Linked DNA regions of Luteibacter rhizovicinus DSM 16549. Each later gene encodes a partner of the first gene's protein in a complex. Links are inferred from orthologs where the notes say so. Each region holds a gene or a part of one and is shown on either strand. Other genes may lie near its edges. The genes, in order: smc and BJI69_RS14090.

What was found.
Region 2: the proteins of smc (region 1) and BJI69_RS14090 are in contact, whole or in part, in a crystal structure (PDB 3ZGX), measured with the Bacillus subtilis proteins. The link is inferred for Luteibacter rhizovicinus DSM 16549 from one-to-one orthologs.

Annotation. Positions count from the first base shown.
Region 1 is NZ_CP017480.1:3,416,938-3,421,249, forward strand. The notes cover bases 1-4,002. They hold smc (chromosome segregation protein SMC), read left to right. Parts: upstream 1-301; coding sequence 302-3,802; downstream 3,803-4,002. Other genes in these bases: BJI69_RS15660 (BolA family protein), read left to right, coding at 1-155; zipA (cell division protein ZipA), read left to right, coding at 3,825-4,002. In the rest of the region: more of zipA, read left to right, coding at 4,003-4,312. UniProt on the Bacillus subtilis protein: Required for chromosome condensation and partitioning.
Region 2 is NZ_CP017480.1:3,098,875-3,101,915, reverse strand. The notes cover bases 1-2,731. They hold BJI69_RS14090 (segregation and condensation protein A), read left to right. Parts: upstream 1-829; coding sequence 830-1,633; downstream 1,634-2,731. Other genes in these bases: BJI69_RS14080 (pseudouridine synthase), read left to right, coding at 2,552-2,731; scpB (SMC-Scp complex subunit ScpB), read left to right, coding at 1,698-2,555; dinB (DNA polymerase IV), read right to left, coding at 1-437. Also shown: more of BJI69_RS14080, read left to right, coding at 2,732-3,041. UniProt on the Bacillus subtilis protein: Participates in chromosomal partition during cell division. May act via the formation of a condensin-like complex containing Smc and ScpB that pull DNA away from mid-cell into both cell halves.

The DNA.
Region 1 (4,312 bases):
AGGGGAAGGGCCATTTCTTCGCCCGCATCGTCAGTCCCGCCTTTGCCGGAAAAAACCCGATCGAGCGGCACCGCATGGTCTACGCTGCACTGGGCGACATGATGCCGGACGGCATCCACGCCCTCGCGATCGAGGCAAAAGCTCCCGGTGAGTGATCGTTAGGCCGAAAAACAACGGGTTAGCGCTTTAACCTCATGCTGCTTCGCGTATTGCGCACCCCGCCCCCCTTTGGCAAAGTGACCGATCAGCCAGGGGGTGGCTCCCGAACGGAGCCCTCGGCCGCGTCCCAACGGAAACCATAATGCGTCTGACCACGATCAAGCTGGCGGGATTCAAGTCGTTCGTCGACCCCACCACGCTGCACCTGCCCACCAATATGACCGGCGTCGTCGGCCCTAACGGCTGCGGCAAGTCGAACATCATCGACGCCATTCGCTGGGTCATGGGTGAGTCCGCCGCCAGTCGCCTGCGCGGCGATTCGCTCACCGACGTGATCTTCTCCGGCTCCAGCGCGCGTAAGCCGGTGGGTCAGGCCACGGTCGAGCTCATCTTCGACAACAGCGACGGGACGATCCAGGGCGAGTACGCGAGCTTCGCGGAAATCTCGGTCAAGCGCATCGTCAGCCGCGACGGCCAGTCCTCGTATCACCTCAACGGCGCGCGCTGCCGTCGCCGCGACATCACCGACCTGTTCCTCGGCACGGGCCTGGGCCCGCGCAGCTACTCGATCATCGAGCAGGGCATGATCAGCCAGATCATCGAGGCGGCGCCGGAAGAACTGCGCACCCACCTCGAGGAAGCGGCCGGCATCTCCAAGTACAAGGAGCGCCGCAAGGAAACCGAGAGCCGCATCAAGGCCACGCGTGAAAACCTCGACCGCGTCCGCGACGTGCGCGACGAGGTGGAAAAGCAGCTCGACCACCTCAACCGCCAGGCGCGTGCGGCCGAGCGCTGGAAGGCTTTCAAGGAAGAGCACACCCATCGCGAAGCCGAGCTGCGCGCCCTCGAATATCGCACCTTGCATCGCCAGCACGAAGGCGAGGGTTCGGGCCTGCGTGAGGCCGAGCTGGAGATCGACAAGCATCTTGCCGGCCAGCGCCAGATCGAAGCGCAGCTGGAAACCGTGCGTGAGCGTCACCAGGGCGCCAGCGAGCACCTGAACCAGGTCCAGGCCGAGGTCTACAAGGTCGGCGCCGAGATCGCGCGCGTCGAACAGCAGGTGCGCCACAACCGCGATCTCAGCGAGCGCCTCACCCGCTCGCGCGCCGACACCGAGCGCGAGTTCGAGGAACTGCAGGGCCACATCACGGCCGACCGCGAGCAGGTGGAAACCCTGCGCATGGCCCTGGCCGAAGGCGAGCCGAAGCTCGAAGCCCTGCAGCAGATCCAGGACGAGACCGGCGAAGCACAGCGTGCGACCGAGACCAAGCTGGCCGACTGGCAGCAGCGCTGGGATGCGCACACCCGCGGCGCGTCGGAATCGAGCCGTGCCGCCGAAGTCGAGCGGACCAAGCTGGCCTACCTGGATCGACAGACCGTCGACCTGTCGCGCCGTAAGGAAGCGTTGGAAACCGAGCAGCGCGCGACCGACGTTGCCGCGCTCAACGCGGCGTCCGAACAGCTCGACATCGAACACGATACGCAACGCGAGCGTGTCGAAACGCTCGGCGGCGTGCTCGATCAGCACAAGGTGTCGTACGAGCGTGTCCTCGACGAAGAGCGCCAGGTGCAGTCGTCGCTCAACGAGGCCCGCCAGCAATTGCAGACCGCGCGCGGCCGCCAGGCCTCGCTCGAAGCGCTGCAGAGCGCTGCGCTGGGCCAGGAAGAGACCGCGGCGAGCGGCTGGTTGGCCCGTTTGGGCCTCGATCGCTCACGCCGCCTCGGCGAGTCGCTCCAGGTCGATGCCGGCTACGAGTCCGCGGTGGAAACCGTCCTCGCCGGCGTGCTCGATGGCGTGCTGGTGGATGCCATCGGCGCTTTGACCCCGGAATTCGAGGCCCTCGGCAACGCCGATGTGGCGCTGTTCGCGAAAGAGCAGGTCGGCCCCGGTGCAGCCGGCACGCTGGCTGCCTACGTGCGTGGCCCGGTCGCTGCGATGGCGCTGCTGGGCAATGTCTTCCTGGCCGACTCCGTCGAGGATGCGGCGGCGCGCGTTTCGGCGCTCGCCGCACACCAGTCGGTAATCACGCGTGACGGCGCCTGGATGGGCCCGGGTTGGGCGCGCGTGCTGCGCGCGCAGGGCAACCAGGTCGGCGTGCTCGCCCGTGAGCGCGACATCCGCCAGCTCGCCGAGCAGATCGAAACGCTGGAGGCTTCCAGCGAAGAGTGGACCGAACAGCTCGAAACCCTGCGCACGCGCAAGTTCGAGACCGAACGTCAGCGCGATGACGCCCAGCGGGACCTCTACGCGGCCCACCGCCGGCTTTCCGAACTGGCCGGCCAGCTGCAAAGCCACCGCGGGAAGATGGAAACCGCTCGCGCCCGCGCCGAAAAAGTCGGTGGCGAGATCAGCGTCATTCTCGAGCAGGTGGATGAACTCGCCGGCCAGACGCGTGATGCGCGCTCGCGCCTGGACGAGGCGGTCGGCCTCATGGGCGACCGCGAAGACGAGCGCCGTGGCCTGGAGAACGAGCGTCGCGAACTGCTCGAAGCGCGCGAGGAAGCGCGCATCAATGCACGCGAAGCGGCCGATCAGTCGCACCAGCTCGCCCTGGGCATGGAGTCCAAGCGGGCAGCGCTTACCTCACTCGAGCAGGCACTGGCCCGTCTCGACACCCAGTTGCGCCAGGTCACTGCGCGCCGCGACGAGATCGACCAGCAGCTGGCCGCCGGCTCCGACCCCATCGCCGAACTCGAGGAAGAGCGGCAGACCTATCTCGACCAGCGCCTGCTGGTCGACAAGCAGTTGGTCGAAGCGCGCCGCGCCCTCGAAGACTGCGACGCCGAATTCCGCCGTCTCGAGCAGGAAAGGCAGCGCACCGAACACGTCCTCAACCAGGTACGCGAGAACGTCTCCGAGAAACGTCTGGCGGCCCAGGCCCTGCAGCTTCGCGCCGAACAGCTGGCCCAGGCGATCAAGGCCTCCGGCCTCGAGCTGGAAGCCCTGCTGACCGAACTGGCCGAAGATGCCGAGCCCGAGCGCTGGCAACAGCAGCTCGTCGACCTGTCGCAGAAGATCGCCCGCCTCGAACCAGTCAACCTCGCAGCGATCCAGGAACACGCCGAGCAGTCGCAGCGCAAGGAATACCTCGATGCGCAGCTGGCCGATCTGGTCAGCGCCATGGAAACGCTCGAGGGCGCGATCAAGAAGATCGACCGCGAGACCCGTCAGCGCTTCAAGGAGACTTTCGATCGCGTGAACGCGGGTGTGCAGGAACTCTTCCCGCGCCTGTTCGGCGGCGGGCACGCGTACCTCGAACTCACCGGCGACGACCTGCTCGACACCGGCGTGGCGATCATGGCGCGCCCGCCGGGCAAACGTGTCAGCAACATCACGCTGTTGTCCGGCGGCGAGAAAGCGCTCACCGCCGTGTCGCTGGTCTTTGCCATCTTCGGCCTCAATCCTGCACCGTTCTGCCTGCTGGACGAGGTGGACGCACCGCTGGACGAAGCCAACGTCGGCCGCTTCTCGGCCATGGTCCGTGAGATGAGCGAGAAGGTGCAGTTCATTTTTGTCAGCCACAACAAGGCCACCATGGAGGCCGCGTACCAGCTGTGCGGCGTTACCATGCGTGAGCCGGGCGTGTCCCGCCTGGTTCAGGTCGACCTCGCCGAAGCGTCCAAGCTCGTCGGCGTGGCTTAAGCACTAAACAAGGAATCGAAGCATGCATCCCGTCATCGGCCTCGCCTGGAACCCCGCCGTAGGCATCCCGATGCTTTTCGTCGGCATCGTCGTCCTTGTGCTCATCTGGCTGTTTGGCCAGCCGCGCAAGGAACAGCAGGGCCGTCGCAAACCCGTGCCGGAGGCGCAGGAGCGTTCGCGCGAGCGCCGCGAGCCCGTCTTCAACGACGAGGGTGAAGAAGTCGGCGACGGCGGTGAATCCTTCAGCGCCCGGGACGATCGCTCCTACGACACGCGCGGCGACCGTGAATTCAGCGCCCGCGACGACGAGGCCAACGATCCGCTGTTCCGTCCGTCGCCCAAACAGGGCGAGCTGGACGTGGACCTGCGCGCCGAGCTGGAGCGCCTGGGCGCTTCGCTGTCCGGCGATCGCGGGGCCATCCATCCGCCGCAGGCTCGCGACGAATCCGCTGCGCCGGTCGCGCCGCCGCATTCGCCACAGCAGCGCGTCGAACCACGCTTCGATCTCCC
Region 2 (3,041 bases), 320 kb from region 1 along the record:
GCCATGCCGACCGAGGCGTTCAGGCCCGTACGCTCGCGAATGCTCTCCTTGACCCGGCGCCCGATCGCCTCGATCGAGGCGAACAGGCGCAGGCTGGCCGTGACATCGAGAAACGCCTCATCCAGGGAGAGCCCCTCGATCATCGGCGTGACCTCGCCGAAGACCGAAAAGACGATCTCCGAAATTTCTGCGTAGCGGGCATGGCGAGGGAAGATATAGACGCCGTCCGGGCAGCGACGGCGCGCCTCCGAGGTCGGCATGGCCGAGCGGACCCCGTAGGTGCGGGCCACGTAGTTGCAGGTGGAAACCACGCCGCGCCGACCCAGCCCGGCCACGATGACGGGCTTGCCGACCAGGCTCGGGTCGTCCAGCTCCTCCACGGACGCATAGAAAGCGTCCATGTCGACATGGATGATCGCGCGAGGGGCCTGCTGCATACCGATATTGTGCCGGAACCGCGGGACGCCCGGCAGGCAGGCCGCTGGACTTGGGCGGGCACAGGCGATACCCTGTGCTCAATCGGGTGAACTTATTCGGGCGTCGCGCCCTCACCGGTCCGTGTTTCGGGACCGTGAGCGGACCGCTCCCGACGATCTTTCACAGGCGGTGACCCTCCTGGGGTGTCCAGCGGCAATGCCCTTCGCTCGTCGGCGACGATGCGTGGCATGCCGGGCGAGGTGGCGGTATAGCCGCCGGACGGCATCGATTGTTACGTTCCTGGTCGCACTCGCGACCCTTCTGACGTGTGCCGATGACTAACGAGACAACCGAAGTTCAGGTAGTCGAAAAAACCCAGGGTGCCTTCGCAGGCGTCCCGCAGCAGCAGGAAATGCCCCTCGCGCTCGTGCGCGGGCAGCCTGTGCTGCAAATGCCGCAGGATCTGTACATCCCGCCGGACGCGCTCGAGGTCATCCTCGAATCGTTCGAAGGGCCGCTCGACCTGCTGCTTTACCTGATTCGCCGGCAGAACCTGGACATCCTCGACATCCCTGTGGCCGAAATCACCCGGCAGTACATGGACTACATCGACATGATGCGCGAGGTGATGCGACTGGAGCTCGCCGCGGAATACCTGCTGATGGCCGCGATCCTGGCGGAGATCAAGTCCAGGTTGCTGCTGCCCCGGCCACCGAGCGAGGAAGGCCTGGAGGACGATCCGCGTGCGGAGCTGGTTCGCCGCCTGCAGGAGTACGAACGGTTCAAGCGGGCCGCGGCCGATATCGAAGCCATGCCGCGCCTGGAACGCGATACCACCGTGGTGCATGCCTTCGTCGGCGAGCACAACGTGGTGCGCGTACCGCCCCCGCTCGATCTGAAGGAGATGCTGCTCGCGCTCAAGGACGTGCTCGGACGTGCCGATCTGTTCACGCACCATGCGATCCAGCGCGAACCGCTCAGCGTGCGCCAGCGCATGGGCGACCTGCTCGAATCATTGGGTCGCGGCGGGTTCCACCGTTTTGAAACGCTGTTCGACGTGACGGAAGGTCGACTCGGGGTCGTTGTCACCTTCCTCGCCATGCTCGAACTGGCCAAGGAAATGCTCGTCGAGATCGTCCAGGAAGAAGCCCTCGGGCCGATCTATCTGAAGACGAAGGTACTGAGTGATGCCGAGCCCGAAGAGGCGCTCGCCTGACGGCCCTTGAGGGCCACGAACATCGAACCGATCCGCGCGACCCGCGCGGTACACCCGAAGGCCTATGCAACCCGAACAACTGAAACCCATCGTGGAAGCGGCGCTGCTGGCGTCGACCCAGCCGATGACGATCGCGCAGTTGAAGGCGATCTTCGGCGACGAGGACGAAGTGACCACGGACGACATCGTGGTCGCGCTCGCCTCGCTGACGCACGACTGCGACGGGCGCGGCGTCGAACTGATCGAAGTCGCCTCGGGCTGGCGTTACCAGGTCCGTCGCGACGTCCACGGCTGGGTGTCGCGAATGTGGTCCGAAAAACCCAGCCGCTACTCCCGTGCGCTGCTCGAAACACTGGCCCTGATCGCCTATCGCCAGCCGATTACCCGCCCGGAGATCGAACAGATCCGTGGCGTGGTGGTGTCCTCGAACATCATCAAGACGCTCGAGGAGCGCGAATGGATCCGCGTCGTCGGCCATCGCGACGTTCCTGGCAAGCCGGCCCTGTTCGGCACCACGAGGGGATTCCTCGACTACTTCAGCCTGAAGTCGCTGGACTCCCTGCCCCCGCTTTCCGAGATCCGCGATCTCGAGGAAATCAATCCGCAGCTGCGGTTCGACGGTGACGGCATCCCCGCGCATGCCCGCGTCGGCGCCACCCTGTCGATCGACCCGGACAACGAAGACGAAAGCCCAACGAATACCGAAGCATCCGATGATGTCGTGGCTGAGGCCATGACGATCGAAGAAACATCCGCCTCCGAAACCCCGTCCCCTGAGGACGAGACGGTCGAGGTCGCGAACCAGCTGCCTGCCGGCGACGACGTCGCCGCGGCTTCCGCCACTGCCGAAGAGGCAGAGAACCCCGAAAGCGACGTCGCCAAAGACGACGCTGAAGAAGATACCGAGGAGTCACGCGCATGAGTGCGCCGCAACGTTCCGTTCTATCCCTTAAGCGTGGCGAAAGCCGTCCCGATGATGGCGCCGTGCTCGAAGAGCGCCTGCACAAGGTCCTGGCCAACGCCGGCCTCGGCTCCCGCCGCATGCTCGAGCAGCGCATCCAGGCCGGCGAAGTCGAAGTCAACGGCACCGCCGCGACCATCGGCGCCAGCGTCCACGCCGGCGACCGCGTCGTCCTCGACGGCAAGCAGTTCGTCGTCGCTACCGACAATCGCAACGATGCCGAAGTGATCGTCTACCACAAGCCGGAAGGCGTGGTGACCACGCGCGAAGACACCGAAGGCCGTCCCACCGTGTTCGAACAGCTGCCGCGCCTGAAGGGCGCGCGCTGGGTCGCCGTGGGTCGCCTGGACATCAACACCACCGGCCTGCTCCTGCTCACCACCGATGGCGAACTCGCCAACGCGCTGATGCATCCGAAGAGCGGCCTCGAGCGCGAATACCTCTGCC